Regions from separate parts of the Bacillus sp. NPDC093026 genome, predicted to be linked through region 2. Evidence: a T-box and tRNA genes for the amino acid it is inferred to sense, from the RefSeq annotation. Region 2 holds a T-box; the other holds one or more tRNA genes.

Region 1 (11,205 bases), on a different contig from region 2:
TATTAGCCACACCCCTTACACCATCAGTTCCAAAGTACTTGCCCATGTTTCAATCGCTCCTTTTTTACCATTCAAGAGGACGCAGCGTCCTCTTTTGTATCTTCTTTGATACGTTGCCTTTGACTCGATTCTATCTTGCCTTTATCCTGTGTCGATTGCTCTTTACTCTTATCTTCTTGATCATCATCGTCCGGCGATTGATCCCTTCGATCATTTTTAGAAGCAGGTTGATCCTCCGAATCGGTTGAGATGAGTTTGACCTTGACCTTCGATCTTGATAATGACCATGTCACATTTTGAGGGCCATTCACTTGCACTTTGACCTCATGTGAACCTTCGTTCAGATCTGCGACATTGATATAGGCATCAACATCTGAAGCTTTTAGATGATCAATTGCGCTCTTTGACCCTTTGGCTGTCAATGTAATCCGTCCAGAAGATGGACTCACAAATTGAGAGGTGAGATTCTTACTAAGGCCCACGACGGATATCGGCACATTATCTATTTTTTTCTGCTCAGCTGTTGCAACCTTCACTTTGATTTTGACTGTTTCAGGTGAAACCTTTTTCACACCATCTGGCAACGGAATTTCCGCATCAATCTCTGTATCATCTTTAATTTTACTAAGGTCTAGCTTGACTCCATCAATAAAATCAAGTGCATCCAGTACCTTTTGAGAACCGTATACCGTGACCTCACTCGGGCTTGTCTCGATGCTTGAGATACTAATCCCATCCGGTAAATTACCTGTCCGCTCAATCTTAAACGGAACCTTTTTACTCGGACTTGTGATGGGGACTGTAATATCGACAACCGATGGACTTACTTCAACCGGCAACTCATTTCCATTGCTATCGTATACTGTGAGCTTCGCTTCTTTTTGAATTTGTTCATCGACATCCTCTAAATTGACAAATGCTTTAATAACAGAAATTTTGTCAATGACATCCTTCGACCCAGTGACTGTTACTTTTTTCGGATTCACAATTGGCTGTTCTGGTGAATAGCCGTCTTTTATTTTATTTTGATTGTAAAATTCTGTTTCAACAGGAAATTCCGCTGATGTTTTCTCTTGTATCGTTACGGTCGTAACAGATGGGTTAATCGTTAGGGTGAGACCCTGCGATACACCTCTTGCCTTCAACTCCACCTTATGTGTACCTGTCGTTAAATGTTGCATATCTGCGTAAATTTCAAAGTTTTTTGTTTGTCTAGCCGTTTTCACAGCACTTGTTGATCCTTTAATGGTGACATTGACTGTCTGTGGTACACCTGTGACGACATATTTTTCGTCATCATAATATGCTTTAACAGGAATGTCTGTTAAGGTTGCTTCATCAGTTGTAGATGTTGGAAAAAAGGATTCACCGATTTTTTTCGGCGAGGGCGCTTGCGCTGAATTGACTGCTCCATACAGCAATAAAGCGAAGACCAATGCAAGAAACTTTACAGCCCAGCGATTATTTAAAATCTTATCCATTTTTCTTGCCCCTCCAATACCATTTGGTCGAGGAAGCATCTTTGCTGTTCTTACTAAACTCAGCAATCAGCATTTCTTCAAGCGCTTCTTCTGTCAATTCTCGATGGAGATCTCCATTTCTCGCAACACTGATACTGCCTGTCTCCTCCGAGACGATGACTGTTAAGCTGTCAGTCACTTCACTAATACCTACAGCCGCTCTATGACGGGTTCCCAGTTCCTTTGAGATAAAAGGACTCTCTGACAGCGGCAAATAACAAGCCGCAGCTGCAATCTCATCACGCTTCATAATCACAGCACCGTCATGAAGTGGTGTATTCGGAATGAAAATATTAATGAGCAGCTCAGAACTCACCTTTGCATTCAAAGGAATTCCTGTCTCTATGTAATCATTCATCCCAGTATCGCGCTCAATTGTCAATAGCGCCCCTATTCTACGTTTTGCCATATAATTAATTGCTTTTGTAATTGCCTCGATCGTTTTTTTCTGCTGTTCCTCTACAGGTGTCCCGCTTCTTGAAAAGAAACGGCCGCGCCCAAGCTGCTCAAGTGCTCTCCTTAGCTCTGGCTGAAAAATAATAATGATCGCAAGGAAACCCCATGTAATCGCTTGATCCATCAGCCATTGAAGTGTGTTTAGACCGAGATACGCACTTCCCATTCTGACGAGAACAATGACCACAATTCCCTTTAAAAGCTGAACAGCTTTTGTTCCGCGGATGACCATCATTAATTTATATATCACATACCAAACAACGAGAATATCAACAGCATTACCGAGGTACTGCAAAAAAGGAATATCCCCTAAAGCCATTTCCTCGTCCTCCAGAATTTTTAAGTTTCTTCGTATGTTGCATTTTTTATAAAAAAAGAGCCTATGTATAAATACATAGCGTGGCTATTATATCACATTTTGTTTCAGCAAGGAAAATGGTTGCCCTATATAGTTTACATTGCGACAAGTATAACCGCCGATCGAATAGAAAAAGAGCAGCCTCACTAGGAGTCTGCTCTATGTTGTTTGATTACTTTTGCTCCTCTGGTCCAATCACCCGCATCACTTCTTGTGCTGTGGATTTCATTTTATACCAGATCCAATCAAACACTTCATTAATTTCATTGATTTGACCAGTGACTTGTCCGGCAGAAGCTGTCAACTGTTCTCCATTGACGACCGTTACATTTCCATCAACCTTGCCCTCTACAATCAATTTGCCATTTTTGACAGTCACATCACCTTTGACGGTTTCCCCTTTAGGCACTGTTACTGTACTATTTTCAACAACGAGATTCGGCTGCTTAGACACACTGAAATTATGATCAGTATTCCAGCTTGTAAACAGACTGCCTCCCATCAATATCACAAAGAGAGCAGCGGCTACCATCAGTGGGTGAGATTTGATCCATCTTTGAATCGACACGCGCTTTTTCTCCTTTGGAAGACCACCCATCACCTTTGCAGTGAAATCTGACGGTGCTTCTATATGAGACGTACTCTGCACAAGCGCAACGGATTTCTCAATTTGTTGAAAATGAGTACGGCACTCCTCACACGATTGCAGATGGGTCTTTAACTCTTTTTCATCTTCGGGCATGATATCCCGGTCTAAATACTGATGCATAAGCTGGACGATTTTATCCTGACAGCTCATCAAAATCACCTCACTCAAAGGTCTCTCAACTGTTTCCGGAGAGCCTCTCTCCCCCTGTGTATTCTCGTTTTCACCGTACCAACTGGTATATTCAGAATTTCACTAATTTCTTTTAATGAGAGTTCATCAATATACTTTAGTACGATGACTAAACGATATTTATCAGGTAATCTTAAAATTTTTTGCTGAATGGTGCTCGATAATTCAAGAGACAACACCTCATCCTCTGGCAGAACGCCGTCGGCAGCAATTTGAGAATACATATTGAGTCCTTCTGTTCCTGCAACCTCTGCATCTAAATAATAATCCGGCTTTTTTTTGCGAATACGGTCGATGGTCAAGTTGGTTGCAATGCGATACAGCCATGTGGAAAACTTACGATCCACATCATAACTTTCAATATTCACATAGGCACGAATGAAAGCTTCCTGCGCAATATCCTCCGCTTCATGTGCGTTCCCAAGCATACGATAGCATAGCTGATAAATTTTGTCTTTATACAGGTCTACAATGTCTGTAAAAGCGTTCTGGTCGCCTTTTTTTACTTGCTTAATTCTTTTTTTAATTATTGTTTCCATAGTATATTCAACCTCTGCCTTCACCGGTCTTTATGTATACGAACCTTTTACCAAAAGGTTTCATTCTCCTCTAAAAAATAGTGTAACAAATTTTTGACAGCGTGTTATGCATATCAGCTGGTAAAAACCTTAACATATCCTTAAAATTCATTCTCTTTTGCTTACAATAAAAAAAGACCGGGAACAAATCCCGATCTACAATAACTTTTCACCCATTAAAGAGCCAATTAAAGCAACAGCCGCTTCTGCTGTTTTATTTCGCTCATCTAATACTGGATTAACCTCAACAAATTCAGCAGAAGTCAAAATGCCCGATTCCTCTAAAAGCTCCATAGCAAGATGACTCTCTCGATAACTCATTCCACCTGCAACTGGTGTCCCTACGCCAGGGCATTCTGCTGGATCTAATCCGTCTAAATCAAGAGACAAATGAACACCGTCGGTTCTCTCCTTTAAATACGAAATAGATTCCTCCATTACCTTCGTCATCCCCAACCGGTCAATCTCATGCATCGTATATACCTTAATGCCTTTTTCTCTAATTAACACACGCTCTCCTTCATCTAAGGAACGAGCACCAATTAAAATAACATTTTCAGGTTTTACTTTTGGAGAATAACCACCAATATTCGTTAAATCAGAATGCCCAAGACCAAGACTGACTGCAAGCGGCATTCCATGGATATTCCCAGAGGGAGACGTTTCCTCCGTATTTAAATCACCGTGCGCATCATACCAAATAACACCTAGATTTTCATAATGCTTAGAAACTCCTGCCAATGTTCCAATTGCAATGCTATGATCACCGCCTAAAATCAGCGGGAATGAACCTGACTGAACAATTCCATCTACCTTTTCAGCAAGCAGCTTATTCGCACTCGCATTCTCCGTTAAATTTTTTAATTTCTCACTCGTATACAGCCCTTTTTCATCGTCCCTTTGCTCGACTGGAATATCTCCTAGATCTTCCACATCAAATGAAAGCGATTCCAATTTTTCCTTTACTCCTGCACACCGAATCGCACTTGGCCCCATATCCACGCCTCTTCTCATTTGACCCAAGTCCATTGGAACACCCACAAGTGTAACCTTCTTTTGATTTTTTCCCATATGTACATCCCCTTTCCGTTCATGCTTTTATTCTACTGTCTCGATGCCTCCTGACTCAACTCGACAACATTTTGAATAGTTATACAACATAAAAAAAGACACCTTTTTTTGAAAAGGTGTCTTGACTGGGCTAGCTGGATTCGAACCAACGCATGACGGAGTCAAAGTCCGTTGCCTTACCGCTTGGCTATAGCCCAAAAATGGTGGAGGGGGACGGATTCGAACCGCCGAACCCGGAGGGAGCGGATTTACAGTCCGCCGCGTTTAGCCACTTCGCTACCCCTCCACATATAAAATTGATAAAGAAAAACAGTGCCGGCAAGAGGACTTGAACCCCCAACCTACTGATTACAAGTCAGTTGCTCTACCAATTGAGCTACACCGGCATATTATGGTGGAGGATGACGGGCTCGAACCGCCGACCCTCTGCTTGTAAGGCAGATGCTCTCCCAGCTGAGCTAATCCTCCACATCATGGTGACCCGTACGGGATTCGAACCCGTGTTACCGCCGTGAAAGGGCGGTGTCTTAACCGCTTGACCAACGGGCCAATTTTGTCAAGTTTACTGTTTCCTTGAAGCTGACAAAAGTTATTATATACAGGTTGTTCCCTTTTTGTAAAGGGGAATTTTATTATTTTTATTTTCTAACAATTCACCTTATCGTAAGTCATCTTCATTTTTGAAATGAAATTTCAATATATAAATATAATATTGAAATTTCATGCCAGAATGAATATACTGAAAATGAAGAAATAACAGGCGCAATGCCAGGAGGTATATCACATGCAGCCATCTCAACTGCGTTCTTTAACAACTGAATCAAGAAATCCTCACACGATGAGAATCTCACAAGCTAATCCACTTGAAATACTTCAGATGATTAATGAAGAAGATATGAAGGTCGCTCAAGCGGTCAATCGCGTACTTCCACATGTGAAAACAGCAAGTGATTTTGCCGATGAATCCATCACAAATGGAGGAAGATTGATCTACATGGGCGCAGGGACAAGTGGGAGAATCGGTGTCATGGATGCCGTTGAATGCCCGCCCACTTACAGCGTCTCACCTGATGTGATTGTAGGCATTATGGCAGGCGGAGACTCAGCCTTTTCTCAAGCTGCCGAAGATGTAGAAGACAGTGAAGAAGCCGGCAAACAAGATTTGAGACGGATCCAACTTTCTTCAAAAGATACTGTCGTCGGCATAGCGGCAAGCGGTAGAACACCTTACATTATTGGCGCTTTAACCTATGCAAAATCTATTGGGGCAAAAACAGTCGCCCTCAGCTGTAATGAACAAGCAAAAATTAGTGAGCTGGCAGACTGCGCCATTGAAGTCATCGTTGGGCCTGAAGCCATCACCGGCTCAACACGAATGAAAGCTGCAACCGCTCATAAAATGATTTTAAATATGATTTCTACATCAGTCATGATCAGACAAGGCAAAGTATACGAAAACCTAATGGTCGATGTAAAAGTGAGCAATCATAAATTAAAAGAACGAGCCATCGCCATTATTCAACATGTGACAAATGCTTCCTATGAACAAGCTCTAAAAACCCTTGAGGCTGCCGAATTAGAAGTCAAAACAGCCATCGTCATGCTCCAGGCAAAAACAGATAAGAAAACAGCAAAGAATTTACTTCATCAAACGAACGGCCACATCGACAAAGCCATACTACGTCATCAATCTTAAAGGAGGCGGTTATATGTCAGCAGGTGGACTCACCCTACTACACACAATGAAATCAAAGCTCCCCCAATCTGAAAAAACCATTGCAGACTACATTCTTGCCTATCCTGACAAAGTCATTAAGAGCACAGTACATGAAATCAGTCAGGCTGCCGGTGCAAGCAGTTCAGCTGTCGTTCGCCTTTGTAAATCTCTTGGGCTTGATGGATATCATGATTTAAAAATGAGGATCGCTGGAGATTTAATGAATGCAGACAAACAAGGCTACCGAGATATTGAACAAGATGAACCACTGAACTCCATCATTCAAAAGACAGCGGGAAACTCTATTCAATCCATTCGAGACACAGCCTCTATTTTAAATGTAGAAGCTTTAGAAAAAGCCGTTCAACTGCTTCTCTCTGCGAAACAAATACACTTTATCGGTGTTGGTGCATCAGGTATCGTCGCAGCCGATGCACAGCAAAAATTCTTGAGAATCAACTATGCGGCGACAGCATTTACTGACATGCATATTGCATCCACTGTCATCGCAAACGCAGGAAAAAATGACATCGTGTTCGGTATATCCTTTTCAGGAGAGACCGAAGAGATTATTCATGCTCTTCAGCTCGCAAAAGATCATCAAGTGAAAACCGTCGCCTTAACGCATCCAGGTCATACCAGCGTTTCTTCGTTGTGTGATGTTCACCTAACGACTTCTGGTTCGAATGAAGCACCTTTTCGCAGCGCTGCCACTTCCTCTAGAATGGCACAGCTTTACTTAATTGATGTCTTATTTCTCAGCCTAGCTTCCCGTCAATATGAACAAACAGCTCAATATATTGACAAAACAAGGCATGCCATCCGCTCCATGAAAAGAAAATCAAAGGGGGATTCAACATGAGTCATCAAAATAAATATCAGCAGTTAGCGGAAGAGATTCTTTCGCTTTGCGGTGGTCCAGATAACATCTCTTCCCATACACATTGTATGACACGTCTCCGTATTACACCAATCGACAACGAGAAGATTCAATTGGCAAAGATCCATGAACTTGATGGCGTCATCGGCGTTGTTGAAGCTGAAACACTCCAAATTATTTTAGGCACTGGCGTCGTAAACCAAGTATCAAGTGCGTTTGAACAACTGCTGAACTCATCCAATACGTATGACCTGAAAAACGAAGCACAAAAGAACAAACAAGTCATTTCACAAAAAAATCGCACACCCTTCAAATTATTTTTACGCCGCATTGCCAGCATCTTTATTCCAATTATTCCTGCGCTTGTTGCCTCAGGACTCATTACAGGTATTACAAAAGCAATCGTGCAAGCGGGCTGGCTTGATGAGAAATCCCAAGCTTCGATTATTTTAACCGTCATTGGCTCAGGCTTGTTCGCTTACCTCGGTATATTAGTTGGTACAAATGCCGCAAAAGAATTTGGTGGCTCTCCCGCATTAGGAGCGTTAGCTGGTATTCTCATTATCAACCCAGCTTCTGCCGATATTATGTTATTTGGTACAAATATTCTTCCAGGAAGAGGCGGATTAATTGGGGTTCTTCTTGCAGCCATTTTTATGGCACTAGTTGAAACCCGTATAAGACGCTTCGTCCCGCAATCTCTCGATATCATCATCACACCAACATTCACATTACTCATTACAGGAATTTTCACGTACATGATCTTCATGCCTGTCGGTGGATTTATATCTGATGCCATTACCTCAGGATTGACTTACTTATTAAACATTGGCGGTATTTTTTCAGGATTTGTTCTTGGCGCCACCTTCCTTCCACTTGTAGTTACAGGACTTCACCAAGGCTTAACACCTATTCATATGGAGCTCATCAATTCCATTGGGGATGATCCTCTTTTGCCAATTCTAGCTATGGGTGGTGCAGGTCAGGTCGGTGCTGCATTCGCTATCTTTATGAAAACAAAGAAGAAAAAGCTAAAGAGAGCCATTGCAGGTGGACTTCCTTCAGGCATGCTGGGCATTGGAGAGCCGCTCATTTTTGGTGTAACACTGCCGCTAGGAAGACCTTTTTTAACAGCCTGTCTCGGTGCTGGAATAGGCGGCGCATTTCAAGCCTATTTCCAAATAGCAACAAAGGCTATTGGCGTCTCAGGTCTTCCGCTTACCTTCATTGTACACACACATCAAATGGTCCTTTACTTAATCGGCCTGTTTATTGCGTATGTCGCTGGATTTATTTTCACATACTTATTTGGCTTTCATGATGACATGGCTGTTGAATTCGAGGAAACCACCAATTAAGGAGGTCTAAATCTTGAAGAAATGTTTTCTACTAACGACATGCCTGCTCATGCTCCTTGGCTTACCTGTACAAACATTTGCAACTAGCTCCCTACCTGTATCGTCTTCGTCTAAAACAGCACCTGAAGAATATCCCATCTTAAAAAAAGCAAAACGACCGGAACAAGTAGGTTTTTCTTCTAGGCAGCTTAGGAAGGTTGATCAAATGATTCAAAACGATATCAAAGCAGGATTCCCAGGAGCCGCTCTTATCATCATCAAAAACGGGAAAATCATACATCAAAAAGCGTACGGCTATCGACAAAAATATGACGGCACAAAGGAACTCAAATCGTATAAAAAAATGAAAAAGGACACACTTTTTGACCTTGCGTCCAACACAAAAATGTATGCCACCAACTACGCTCTGCAAAAGCTCGTATACGAGCAAAAACTAGATGTAAATGAAAAAATCCAGTCCATCTTGCCAGACTTTAAGGATGAACCAAATGCAAAGGTAACTGGCAAAGATCAACTTCGCGTGAAGGACCTTCTGACTCATTCCGCTGGGCTCCCTTCAAGTGTATTATTTTATAGTAAAAAAGCGGCTGGCTCATTTTTCTCACAAGACAGACAAACAACAATGAAATTGTTACCAAAAGTGCCTCTTCAATACGTGCCAGGAACCCAGCATATTTATAGTGACATTGATTACATGCTTTTAGGTATGATCGTCGAGAAAAAAACTGGGCTGCCTCTTGATCAATATGTAGAGTCCACCATCTACCGGCCATTAGGACTCAAACATACAACATTTAATCCACTGCAAAAAGGGTTTCAACCAAAGCATTTTGCAGCAACGGAACGTTTAGGTAATACACGTGACGGTGTGATTGATTTTGAAAACGTTCGTCGATACACACTCATTGGCCAAGTACACGACGAGAAAGCTTATTATTCAATGGCAGGTGTCTCCGGTCATGCTGGTCTTTTCTCGAACATATCAGATATGGCCGTACTGCTTCAGCTCATGCTGAACAAAGGTGGCTATGGGAAAACGACAATCTTTGATCAAGCTTCTATTGATCTCTTTACGACCTCCTCAGAGACGAACCCAACTTACGGTCTAGGCTGGAGAAAAAACGGACATACTGACATGGAATGGATGTTTGGAAAACATGCAAGTAACGAAGCTTTCGGCCATACTGGATGGACAGGAACAATGACTTTAATTGACCCAAAGTACCAACTGGGCGTTGCCTTGTTGACAAATAAGAAACATTCACCAGTCGTTTCACCCAATACCAACCCAAATCAATTTGAAGGCGATCTTTTTCCAACGGGTACTTACGGAAAGATCATGACAGCAATCTACGAATCTTTTAAGTAAAAGGAGGCATTTGATGTTAAAATCTCTCTTCCCTGCTGCTCTTCTTTTGGCCTTGCTGACCTCTTCCATCCCAACGGAAAAGGTCAACTCTTCCCCTATTCCAACCGCCAAACAAATGGTTCAAGGCATGTCACTTGATGAAAAAATTGGTCAGATGCTCATGCTAGACTTTCGCAATTGGCAAACAAAAGATGAATCCACCCCTACAGGCTTAACGGAAATGAATAAAGAAGTATCTCACATTGTGGAGAAATATCATCTAGGCGGCGTCATTTTATTTGCAGAAAATGTCGTGAATACGAAACAAACCGTCAAACTAACTCATGATTTCCAAAAAGCCTCACCGAACATTCCTTTACTCATTTCTATTGACCAAGAAGGCGGAATCGTCACAAGACTACAAAAGGGAACACATTTCCCAGGAAATATGTCGATTGGTGCCTCTAGAAGTAACAAAAATGCATACAACACAGGAAAAATCATCGGTAAAGAACTAAAAGCATTAGGTATTAACACAAACTTCTCTCCTGTTCTTGATGTGAATCATAACCCTAACAACCCCGTCATTGGCGTCCGTTCCTTTAGCTCTGACCCTGAACTTGTCACTAAGCTTGGCCTGCAAACCATGAAGGGACTTCAAAAAGAAGATACCATTTCAACATTAAAGCATTTCCCAGGACATGGTGATACGGCTGTTGATAGTCATTATGGATTACCTCTTGTGGAACATGATCTCGAACGATTAAAAAAAGTTGAACTGTATCCTTTCCAACAAGCGATAAACGCAGGTGCTGATATGGTCATGACCGCACATGTTCAATTTCCCGCCATTGATGACACCACCTATAAAAGTAAAAAAGATGGCGAGGACATCATGGTGCCAGCCACCCTGTCAAAAAAAGTCATCACACATTTATTAAAAGAAAATATGGGCTTTCAAGGAGTTGTTGTCACTGACGCCTTAAATATGAAAGCAATTGCAGATAATTTTGGACAGGAAGAAGCCGTGATCATGGCTATTAAGGCAGGAGTCGACATTGCTCTCATGCCAGCGCCTGTT
Region 2 (11,205 bases):
GCAACAACAGCACTCTTTTTAGCACCGAAGTCAGGAAAAGAGCTCCGCGGTGATTTGAACACCCAAGCGAATGCTTTAAAAGAAAAAACAGATCGACTCACAACAGATGCAAAAGAAAAAGGCACTGAGTATGTGACGATTGCGAAAGATAAAACATCTGAACTATCACAGCTAGTGGTGGAGCAATCAAACCAGATTTTAGAAAAAGTGAAAGACATAAAAGAGCGTGCAACTGGAAAAGCTAATCAAGTAAAAAGTGATGCAGAAGAGGCTGTATCAGATGTGGCCAGCGAAGTGTCAGATGTGGCAGATGAAGCAAAAGTAAGAGTAGAAGAAACAAAATCAGAGATTGAAGAGGGCATCAAAGATGTCCAAGAAAAAATCGATCAATCAACAAAAAGTTAACGAACTGTTCAATTTAGAGAGGAGCACATCATGTCAAAGCAACTCATTGAAACAGAAGATCAGTTTAATCAACTAACGAATCAAGACGGAACATTTATCTTATTTAAGCACAGTTTAACATGTCCAATTAGCCAAGCCGCTTTTCAAGAATTTGAAGCATTTGCGTCTGAACACGAAGATATACCTTCTTATTTCTTGCAAATTCAAAGCGCAAGAGAGCTTTCGTCATATGTGGCTGAAGAGACAGGGGTAAAACACGAAAGTCCACAAGCACTCATCTTTAACGGTGGAAAAGTGAAATGGCATGCGTCTCACTCCAACATTACAAAAGAGGCGCTCGAACAAAATATTTAGAAACACGTCAACAATCTGACGTCAGCTTATGCTGACGTTTTTTTGATCAAAAAATGTACATAAATTAAAAGTGTGCTATTATCTTACACATATTACTTTATCGCTTAAAAGCGTTTAGGTAATAAAGAATTTTTTCGTGACAATTCCGAAATCTTTGTTTATAATAAACCCTATCATAGGAGAATGAAAAATAAAAAGCGAGAGCAGGCAGAGGAAAGGATGACAAAAATGAGCAACAATGAATTAGAACAATTGAGACAGCAAGCAGATGAGCTGAATCTTCAAATCTTAAAACTGATCAATGAAAGAGGAAACATTGTAAAAGAAATCGGTAAGGCGAAGGAAGCGCAAGGTGTTAATCGTTATGATCCTGTCAGAGAGCGCACAATGTTGAATCGAATTCTTGAGGAAAATGATGGACCATTTGAAAACTCAACCATCCAACATATTTTCAAAGAAATTTTCAAAGCAGGCTTAGAACTTCAAGAAGATGATCATAGCAAAGCGCTTCTTGTCTCTCGTAAGAAAAAACCAGAAAACACAATTGTGAACATTAATGGTGAAGCAATTGGTGATGGAACACAACGTTTTATCGTTGGACCATGTGCTGTTGAAAGCTATGAGCAAGTAGCAGAAGTCGCAGCTGCTGCTAAAAAGCAGGGGCTGAAACTTCTTCGCGGGGGCGCATTTAAACCTCGCACAAGTCCATACGATTTTCAAGGGCTTGGTGTAGACGGTCTAAAGATTCTAAAGCGTGTTGCTGATGAATATGGTCTTGCTGTCATTAGTGAAATTGTTAATCCTGCTCATATTCAAGAGGCCATTGAACATATTGATGTCATTCAAATTGGTGCACGTAATATGCAAAACTTTGAACTATTAAAAGAAGCCGGCTCTGTTAAGAAGCCAGTCCTTTTAAAACGTGGCCTTGCAGCAACCATTTCAGAATTCATCAATGCAGCTGAATACATCATCGCTCAAGGAAATGACCAAATTATTCTTTGTGAGCGTGGTATCCGCACATACGAAACAGCCACTAGAAATACACTGGATATCTCTGCAGTGCCAATCTTAAAACAAGAGACGCATTTACCAGTCTTTGTTGATGTGACGCATTCAACTGGACGTAGAGATCTTCTTCTTCCAACCGCTAAAGCAGCTCTTGCCATTGGAGCTGATGGTGTCATGGCGGAAGTGCATCCAGACCCATCTGTTGCTTTATCTGATTCAGCGCAGCAAATGGACATTCCTCAATTTGAGAAATGGTTAGACGCGCTAAGACCGCTTGTGAACATTCACGCGTAAGAATAGGTAGAAACCGCCGGATAACAACCCGGCGGTTTTTTAATGGAAAAAATAAGATGACATTGGGAATGAAAGCAAAGGGGCATATTGCAATATCAAAAAACACTGTTCACAATGTTTTCATTTTTAAAATTCGACAGAATCTGCTAAGATCATTGTCATAGCTGACGTTCACGACTATTTTTATAAAATATGATTCAATATACAGGTAACAAGCTGATGAAAGTTTGTTTAATTTAATTATAAAAAGAAAGGGAACGTTTTCATATGGCAAAAAAACGTGTATAATTTCATAAAAGAATGTCATTTTGATGTAGATTGAAAAATTATGTGTCTCTTTTCATCTTTTTGATGACAAATAGGATATTATTTTCCTCGTATCTGACATGTCTCTATCCAATTGGTGAATGCTATAGATATGAACTGTATTTGAAGGAGTGATTTATGTGAATAATGTTACAATATATGATGTAGCGAGAGAAGCAAATGTAAGTATGGCAACGGTATCACGCGTTGTAAATGGAAACCCGAATGTGAAACCAACGACAAGGAAAAAGGTGCTTGAAGCGATTGATCGCCTTGGCTACCGTCCAAATGCAGTAGCGCGGGGGCTTGCAAGTAAAAAGACGACAACTGTTGGTGTCATCATCCCTGATATATCTAGTGTTTTTTACTCTGAGCTTGCACGTGGAATTGAAGATATCGCCACAATGTACAAGTACAACATCATTTTAAGCAACTCAGATCAAAATACAGATAAAGAGCTTCATTTGTTAAATACGATGCTAGGTAAACAGGTGGATGGTATTGTCTTTATGGGCGGTAACATTACGGATGTGCATGTAGAAGAATTTAAGCGCTCTCCTGTACCGATTGTACTTGCAGCATCTGTCGAAGAGCAGGGAAAAACACCATCTGTAAACATTAACTATGAACAAGCGATTTATGATTCAGTACAATTATTGGTAGAAAAAGGACATAAACGCATTGCGTTTGTATCTGGTCCTTTGTCAGAACCAATTAACTCTGTTAGGAAGCTTGCAGGTTATAAGCGTGCGCTTGAAGAAGCGGGCATTGCTTTTGACGATAGGCTAGTCGCAGAAGGTGATTACTCTTATGACTCTGGGATTGAAGCGATTGCAAATCTGCTTGAGCAATCAGATCGGCCGACCGCTGTCATTGCAGCAACTGACGAAATGGCCCTTGGCGTCATTCACGGTGCACAGGATCGGGGAGTGTCAATTCCTGAAGACCTTGAGATCATTGGCTTTGATAACACAAGATTGTCCCTCATGGTGCGTCCTCAGTTGACAACCGTCGTGCAGCCAACATATGATATCGGTGCAGTGGCTATGAGACTACTCACAAAGCTAATGAACAAAGAACAAGTGGATGATCAAATTGTTGAACTGCCACACAGAATTGAAGAAAGACAATCAACGAAATAACAATGACACTAAGAAAGCAGCCCACATGATTTGTGGAGGTCTGCTTTCTTTTTATGATATTGAATTGAACCTTTTCTTGTTTATATGTTTCTGTATGATGGCCTTGTGTCTTCTTGTCAAAAGAATATAACGGTAATATATTCGATTGAGGTAAAAACGAATAAGAACATAAGCGAATTGTTAGAACGCACGAGATCCCTTATTGAGTGAAAAAAGGATCATCTATATTCCCGAAGACGTTTTGACTTGTTTAAAACTATTGTTGTTTGTAAACATTTTTATGCATTTTTCTTTTCTCTTCTTACAGGCATCAGCACTTTTTCAACCGTTTGCGCATTTTTTTCTGTAATCTCAGCTCTTCTTGGTATAGGAGCATATAAATCGTCAGGGTCTGACCATGTGTCAGGGAGCGTGACAGGCGATTGCTTGTTCCATGCAGTAATCCAGTCCTGAGGAATAGCAGATGGAGGTGTGATGCCTTTCATTTCAAGCCAAATGCGGCTCCATGCTCTTGGCACAACCCGCCAAATATCATAACCACCTCCGCCAACTGCAATCCATCTCCCGTCACAATATTGATGGGCAAGCTCATGTGCCAGTTTTGGAATTTCCTCATAAATTTTCATTGTGGCTGATAAATGTGTCAATGGGTCGTAATAATGAGCATCTGCCCCATTCTGCGTCAAAATCACATCTGGTTTAAAAAAAGCAGCAATCTCTGTCACTGCCGTTCGGTATGCATCAAGGAACGATTCATCTTCTGTAAATGCATCGAGCGGGATATTATAAGCATATCCATAGCCTTTATCGTGACCTCTTTCCTGTACTTGTCCAGTTCCAGGAAATAGGTATCGACCCGTTTCATGAATGGATACCGTACAAACCTCTGGATCATCATAAAAACTAAATTGTACACCATCTCCGTGATGAGCATCTGTATCAATATATAAAATTCTCGCACCATATTTTTTTTGAATATATTGAATGGCAACGGAGCTATCATTATAAATACAAAAGCCAGACGCACGCCCTTTAAATCCGTGATGAAGTCCGCCTCCAAGATTGACAGCATGCTGCGCATTTCCCATCATGACTTGATCGACAGCTGTTAATGTACCACCGACAAGAAGAGAAGCGGCTTCATGCATGCCTAAAAACATAGGTGTATCTTCTGTTCCAAGTCCATATCGTTCGCCCTCTGCTGTAGACAGCTTTCCTTCGCTTGCACGCTGAACGGCTTGGATATAATCCGCTGTATGCACGAGCTTTAATTCCTCAATCGTGGCTATACGCGGCGCAATGATCTCATCATCTGTTAATGCCTTCATTTTTTGAAGGAGATCAAATGTTAAGTAGACGCGTAGCTGATTGAAGGGATGATCTTGGTGGAATTGATACGTTTGAAAAGAAGGTGAAAAAACAAAGATCGCTTCTTTCATCTGATCGTCTGCTCCATTGGCCAGATCACTTTGTATCCTTTTGCACGAATGATTCTTGTCACATGATCCGCATGAATGGTTCTAAGGCGGAATACGAGCACTTTAGATGCCTCGTTTGCATGCGGATATACAAGTACGCTTAATATCTGAATATGATGCTCTTTTAAAATGGCCGTAATGTCTGCCAGCCCTTCCGTCATTTGTTCCACTTCAATCTCTAAGTGTGATCCCGGTTTGTCTGCACCTGTCAGTCTGACAAAGGTACGAAGTAAATCCGTTTTTGTGATAATCCCTACAAGTTTGCCGCGTCTCACAACGGGAAGGCAGCCAATTCCATGTTCAAGAAAGACATTCGAAATTTCCTCGACGAAATCAAGCGGGTGAGCCGTGACCGTTTCGAGCACCATAATCTCTTCAACCGGTCGCTGAATAAAAAGCTGTCTTTTTTCTGTTTCAAAAATACTTGGACTGGCATTTTTAATATCCCGATCTGTTACCATCCCAATGACAGAACCTTGATCAGATACGATTGGAATATGCCGAACGTGATGTGCTCTCATTTTTTGAATGGCTTCTTCAATCGTATCGGTTTTTCGCAATGTGATCACATTGCGCTGCATAATTTGTTCAATCATCATGTTTACCAATCCCCTTTGCCAAAAAACGAATGGAATGTTAATACATAAAGCGTTGATGGAAGCGAAGACGATCAAACTGTTCGATCGATTCAGGACTTACCTTACTGCCGATCCTTGCCATCAAGCAATTGGCTGGATGAGAGCTGATTTCCGGATCGTCGGTTGCAAACCAAACAAGACCTCCTGCATTCATCATTTTCTCCATCATTTTTCGATATTCCCAGACGTTTTTCTTTGTCCCCTTTAAGTCCCAATGCCAGTAATACTCGGTTGTCATAATGATGTAGTTCTCCATTTGCTCATCCATCATGCTCACATCAAGTAAATGCTTGCCTAATGAATACCCTCTAAAAGGAGGCGTGACCTCAATCGCACCAAGCTCAATTAAATTCTCCATATTGCCTTCTGACCAACGCTCAAGCGGATCAGGATACAAAAACGTCACATAGCCAACGACAAGCTTGTCATCTCTCGCAATGATAATGCGTCCTTCGGGAAGATCTGCTATTTCAACAAGTGCTTGTTTCTGTTCTTCAGGCGTGCGAAATGCCGTTAGTCCTTCATGAAACGTATAGTTCGCAAGCTCTGATGCAGGTACTGGTCCTTCAATGAGAATGTTGCCTGTTTCTCGTTCAATTGTTTTTGAATAATAAGTTTTAGGATGATCCACGTATCCACCGCCTCAAATTCTAGTGAGTCGTTTCTATTTTATCTTAAATCTTGCAGAAATTAAAACGGTTTCATTACAAGTTTTTTAAAAATTGAGAAAAAAATTCATCTATACTATAATGGTCATTGTAAACGTATGCAAAGGGGGACTGTTTGATGAAAGTCGAAACGCTACCATCAGTAAAAGGGGACTATCATTTAAAAGATTATGAAAAGGCATACAAAGAATTTAAATGGGAGGAAGCGAGAAAAAATTTCTCTTGGTATGAAACTGGAAAAGTAAATGCAGCATATGAAGCAATTGACAGACATGTGGACTCATTTCGGAAGAACAAGGTGGCGCTTCACTACAGAGATGCACAGCGAGATGAAAAGTATACGTTCTGGGATATGAAAGTAAACACAAATAAAGCGGGAAATATTCTAAGGGAAGAAGCACATGTTCAAAAAGGTGATCGAGTCTTTATCTTTATGCCAAGATCTCCTGAGCTCTATTTTATTTTGCTCGGCGCAGTCAAAATTGGTGCAATCGTCGGTCCATTATTTGAAGCATTTATGGAAGGTGCAGTCAAAGATCGTCTAGAGAACAGTGAAGCAAAGGTGATTGTCACAACACCTGACCTGTTAGAGCGAATTCCATTTGCGGAGCTCCCAATGCTTGAATCGGTCGTCATTGTCGGTGGTGAGCCTGAAGCCATTGATGGTGTGCGTACCATTTATTATGGAGAGGCATTTCAGCAGGCGTCAAAGGAACTCGAGATTGAATGGGTGGATGAAAAAGACGGGTTCCTGCTTCATTATACATCAGGTTCAACCGGTACGCCAAAAGGTGTTTTACATGTCCATGGAGCTATGGTGCAGCAAGGTCAGACTGGAAAATGGGTGCTTGACCTGAAGGAAGAAGACGTCTACTGGTGTACAGCAGATCCAGGTTGGGTGACAGGTACGGTTTACGGAATCTTTTCACCATGGTTAAATGGTGCAACAAATGTCATTTTAGGTGGACGGTTTAACCCTGAAACTTGGTATGAAACCATTGAATCACTAGGCGTGACGGTTTGGTATAGTGCACCAACAGCTTTCCGAATGTTGATGGGAGCTGGTGATGATCTTATCCAAAAATATGATCTTCGCTCACTTAGACACATATTAAGTGTAGGAGAACCTCTCAATCCGGAAGTGATTCGCTGGGGAGATGCTGTTTTTGCTAAGCGTATTCACGACACGTGGTGGATGACAGAAACAGGTGCACAGCTCATTTGCAATTATCCATGCATGGACATTAAGCCAGGTTCTATGGGAAAACCGATTCCAGGTGTGCAAGCAGCGATTGTGGATCATGCAGGGAATGAACTTCCTCCGTACCGGATGGGGAATCTTGCGATAAAAAAAGGGTGGCCGTCCATGATGCATGCGATCTGGAACAATCCTGAAAAATATGAATCTTACTTTATGCCGGGAGATTGGTATGTTTCAGGGGATTCAGCTTATATGGACGAAGATGGTTACTTTTGGTTCCAGGGACGTGTAGACGATGTCATCATGACATCAGGAGAGCGAGTCGGCCCATTTGAAGTAGAGAGTAAACTGGTCGAACATCCGGCAATCGCAGAAGCAGGTGTCATTGGGAAGCCAGACCCTGTCCGCGGTGAAATCATTAAAGCATTTATCGCTCTTCGAAGCGGCTATGAGGCAACAGATGAGCTGAAAGAAGAGATTCGAACCTTCGTGAAAAAAGGACTAGCGGCACATGCGGCTCCGAGAGAAATCGAGTTTAAAGACAAACTGCCAAAAACACGAAGTGGGAAAATTATGAGACGTGTGCTGAAAGCGTGGGAGCTGAATTTACCTGCTGGCGACCTTTCAACAATGGAAGATTAATCTCTTCGCCAGTTGACTTGATATCAAAAGTATGTTAAAAATGACTTTAGTTGAATATAAAAAGGTTTTGACTGAGATACAGTAGAATGATCTTTCCCTGTCCAAGAGAACTGACGGCTGGTGCGAGTCAGTACAAAGAGATATTCGAATTACCCTCACGAACCGCTTTTACGAAAAGGAGCAAAGAGTCTCTCTGATTAGTGAAAGAACGGATCTATCCGTTATCAGTGTAAGTGAAAAGACGTGATGTTTTGTCTTTTAAGCAGGGTGGTACCGCGATATATATCGTCCCTTCGTTCATTCGAAGGGGCGTTTTTTATGTTGAAATGAAAAAAAGGAGATTTGAATATGAGTCAACTGATTGAAGATTTATCGTACAGAGGATTAATTCAGCAACAAACAGACGAAGAAGGTCTGAAGAAATTATTATCAGAAGAAAAAATTAAGCTCTACTCTGGCTTTGATCCAACAGCAGACAGCTTGCACATTGGTCACCTATTACCGATTTTAACATTACGCAGATTCCAGGAAGCAGGCCATCACCCGATTGCACTTGTTGGCGGGGCGACTGGACTGATCGGCGATCCTAGCTTCAAAAAAGCAGAACGCTCGCTAAACCCTGCAGAAATCGTGCAAGAGTGGTCAGAGAAAATCAAAGGACAGCTGTCTCAATTTCTTGATTTTGAAGCAGGTGAAAACCCAGCCGTCATCGTAAACAACTATGACTGGATCAGCCAAATGAATGTCATCACATTCCTTCGTGATATTGGAAAAAACTTCGGTGTGAACTTCATGCTCGCAAAAGATATCGTCAGCTCCCGTATCGAGACAGGGATTTCTTACACAGAGTTCAGCTACGTGATTCTGCAATCTTTAGATTTCTTAAACCTTTACAGAAATGAAAACTGTAAGCTGCAAATCGGTGGAAGTGATCAGTGGGGAAATATCACATCTGGACTTGAGTTGATCCGTAAGTCTGAGGCAGAAGGCGCAAAAGCATTCGGTCTCACAATGCCGCTTGTCACAAAGGCAGACGGCACGAAGTTTGGTAAAACAGAAGGCGGCGCCATCTGGTTAGATAAAGAAAAAACGTCACCATATGAATTTTACCAATTCTGGATCAACACAGATGACCGTGATGTCGTGAAATACTTAAAATACTTTACGTTCTTATCAAAAGAAGAGATTGCATCGTACGAAGAAAAAGTGCAAACAGCTCCTGAAAAACGTGAAGCACAGCGCCGTTTAGCAGAAGAGGTCACGACACTTGTCCATGGTCGTGAGTCACTAGAGCAAGCCGTGAATATCTCAAATGCTTTATTTAAAGGAGATATCAAATCTCTTTCAGCAGAAGAAGTGAAAGTAGGCTTTAAGGATGTTCCATCAATGGAGAAAAGCAGTACAGAAGCATTAACACTAGTCGATGTACTAGTTGAATCAAAGCTGTCTCCATCAAAGCGTCAAGCACGTGAAGATATTACAAATGGGGCCGTCTATATCAACGGAGAGAGACAAACCGATAAAGACTATGTTCTTTCAGCTGAAGACCGAATTGAAAACCAATTTACCGTCTTAAGAAGAGGCAAAAAGAAATACTTCCTTGTGACTTACAAGTAAGAATGTGTGCAGCCGGTCTGCGAAAAACCGGCTGCTTTTTTTATGCAAATTGAGAGATGAGAGCCCTCATAGATCCTAATAGACTCTTAGAAGAGAGGTTGTCTAGTCTTTTGGCATTGGCCTCTGCGAAAGTCAAAGGTGCTTTTTTATTATTTAATGTCTATAAAATGATTGGACAAACAGTGCCTTGTTCACTTTTTTGTCATATTTTTCTTGTTTAAAATAAAGACGAACAAGATAAATAAGGGGGAATGAACGTGTCACTATTGATGAAAAGGAGTTTGCAGATTCTCGTTGCATTTGCATTGGTAGTTGGTTCAATGGTTTTTATCCAGCCGAAAGAGGTCAAAGCGGCTGAGCATAATCCGGTCGTGATGGTACATGGCATGGGCGGTGCTTCTTATAACTTTGCGGCGATCAAAAGATACCTGGTGTCACAGGGCTGGGACCGAAACCAATTATATGCAATTGATTTCATAGACAAAACAGGTAATAACCTGAACAATGGTCCGCGTTTATCCAGATACGTCAAAGATGTGTTAGCCAAAACGGGCGCCAAAAAAGTAGATATTGTGGCACATAGCATGGGCGGAGCCAACACGTTATATTATATTAAGAACCTAGACGGCGGAGATAAAATTGAAAATGTCGTCACACTAGGTGGAGCGAACGGACTCGTTTCACTCAGAGCATTACCAGGCACCGATCCAAATCAAAAAATTCTTTACACATCCGTCTATAGCTCAGCCGACCTCATCGTCGTCAACAGCCTCTCTCGCTTAATAGGCGCAAGAAACGTCCTCATCCATGGTGTTGGACATATCGGTCTATTAGCCTCAAGCCAAGTCAACGGCTATATTAAAGAAGGGCTGAACGGCGGGGGACAGAATACGAATTAAAAAAATGAAAAAAAGACAGCGAAACTGCTGTCTTTTTTGATGTCACCGAACATATTGAACTGCTAGATGATCAAAGATGCTTTGAAAGCATGAATGTCTTATTGATATAGGAGACACAGCGATGAAGCAAAAACTTAAACAATATTTCTTAGGATACTTTCTCTATTTTCCCTATTTATTTCTCATCATCTATTTCATTTAGATGAGTATCGTCAAATCAGTTCAAATAGGTAAGGTAACCTCTAACTGTACAACAATCATCGGGATCTATTACATCATAGCCAGTGGGTGGTTTGTCTTTTTGATGCAAAATCAGACAAAACATCGGTAAAAGCATGTACAAATTGACCACTATTCCTTACACTACATGTAGTGAACGAGAATCTTTGGAGGTGGGCGTTTGTGCAAACGAATCAAAAGGCTTTGATCATTGTAGATGTCCAAAAGGCGTTCGAGCATGAAAAATGGGGAGAACGAAATCATCTAGATGCAGAGAAGAATATCAGTCAACTTTTGACGTTTTGGAGAGAGAAAGGCTGGAAAGTGCTTC

What was found. A T-box is a leader RNA that pairs with one kind of tRNA and senses whether it is charged. The one in region 2 lies ahead of tyrS (tyrosine--tRNA ligase), so its partner is inferred to be a tRNA-Tyr.
Region 1: it encodes a tRNA-Tyr, which carries the amino acid that the T-box ahead of tyrS (tyrosine--tRNA ligase) is inferred to sense. The anticodon was not compared.

Annotation. Positions count from the first base shown of each region.
Region 1 covers NZ_JBIVPN010000007.1:134,163-145,367, forward strand. Annotated here, with positions in the region: gene glmM (phosphoglucosamine mutase) at 1-46, opposite strand, end outside; gene ACIQCE_RS14175 (CdaR family protein) at 72-1,481, opposite strand; gene cdaA (diadenylate cyclase CdaA) at 1,474-2,295, opposite strand; gene rsiW (anti-sigma-W factor RsiW) at 2,507-3,133, opposite strand; gene sigW (RNA polymerase sigma factor SigW) at 3,148-3,711, opposite strand; gene rocF (arginase) at 3,907-4,821, opposite strand; tRNA gene ACIQCE_RS14200 (tRNA-Gln) at 4,947-5,018, opposite strand; tRNA gene ACIQCE_RS14205 (tRNA-Tyr) at 5,023-5,107, opposite strand; tRNA gene ACIQCE_RS14210 (tRNA-Thr) at 5,135-5,207, opposite strand; tRNA gene ACIQCE_RS14215 (tRNA-Val) at 5,214-5,289, opposite strand; tRNA gene ACIQCE_RS14220 (tRNA-Glu) at 5,296-5,370, opposite strand; gene murQ (N-acetylmuramic acid 6-phosphate etherase) at 5,606-6,517, shown strand; gene ACIQCE_RS14230 (MurR/RpiR family transcriptional regulator) at 6,531-7,400, shown strand; gene ACIQCE_RS14235 (PTS transporter subunit EIIC) at 7,397-8,776, shown strand; gene pbp4b (penicillin binding protein PBP4B) at 8,790-10,145, shown strand; gene ACIQCE_RS14245 (glycoside hydrolase family 3 protein) at 10,159-11,205, shown strand, end outside.
Region 2 covers NZ_JBIVPN010000004.1:124,700-135,904, reverse strand. Annotated here, with positions in the region: gene ACIQCE_RS11445 (YtxH domain-containing protein) at 1-405, shown strand, start outside; gene ytxJ (bacillithiol system redox-active protein YtxJ) at 436-759, shown strand; gene ACIQCE_RS11435 (bifunctional 3-deoxy-7-phosphoheptulonate synthase/chorismate mutase) at 988-2,064, shown strand; gene ccpA (catabolite control protein A) at 2,511-3,512, shown strand; gene ACIQCE_RS11425 (acetoin utilization protein AcuC) at 3,791-4,951, opposite strand; gene ACIQCE_RS11420 (CBS and ACT domain-containing protein) at 4,948-5,589, opposite strand; gene ACIQCE_RS11415 (GNAT family N-acetyltransferase) at 5,627-6,259, opposite strand; gene acsA (acetate--CoA ligase) at 6,415-8,139, shown strand; T-box leader at 8,198-8,435, shown strand; gene tyrS (tyrosine--tRNA ligase) at 8,488-9,756, shown strand; gene ACIQCE_RS11400 (esterase/lipase family protein) at 10,077-10,655, shown strand; gene ACIQCE_RS11395 (cysteine hydrolase family protein) at 11,058-11,205, shown strand, end outside.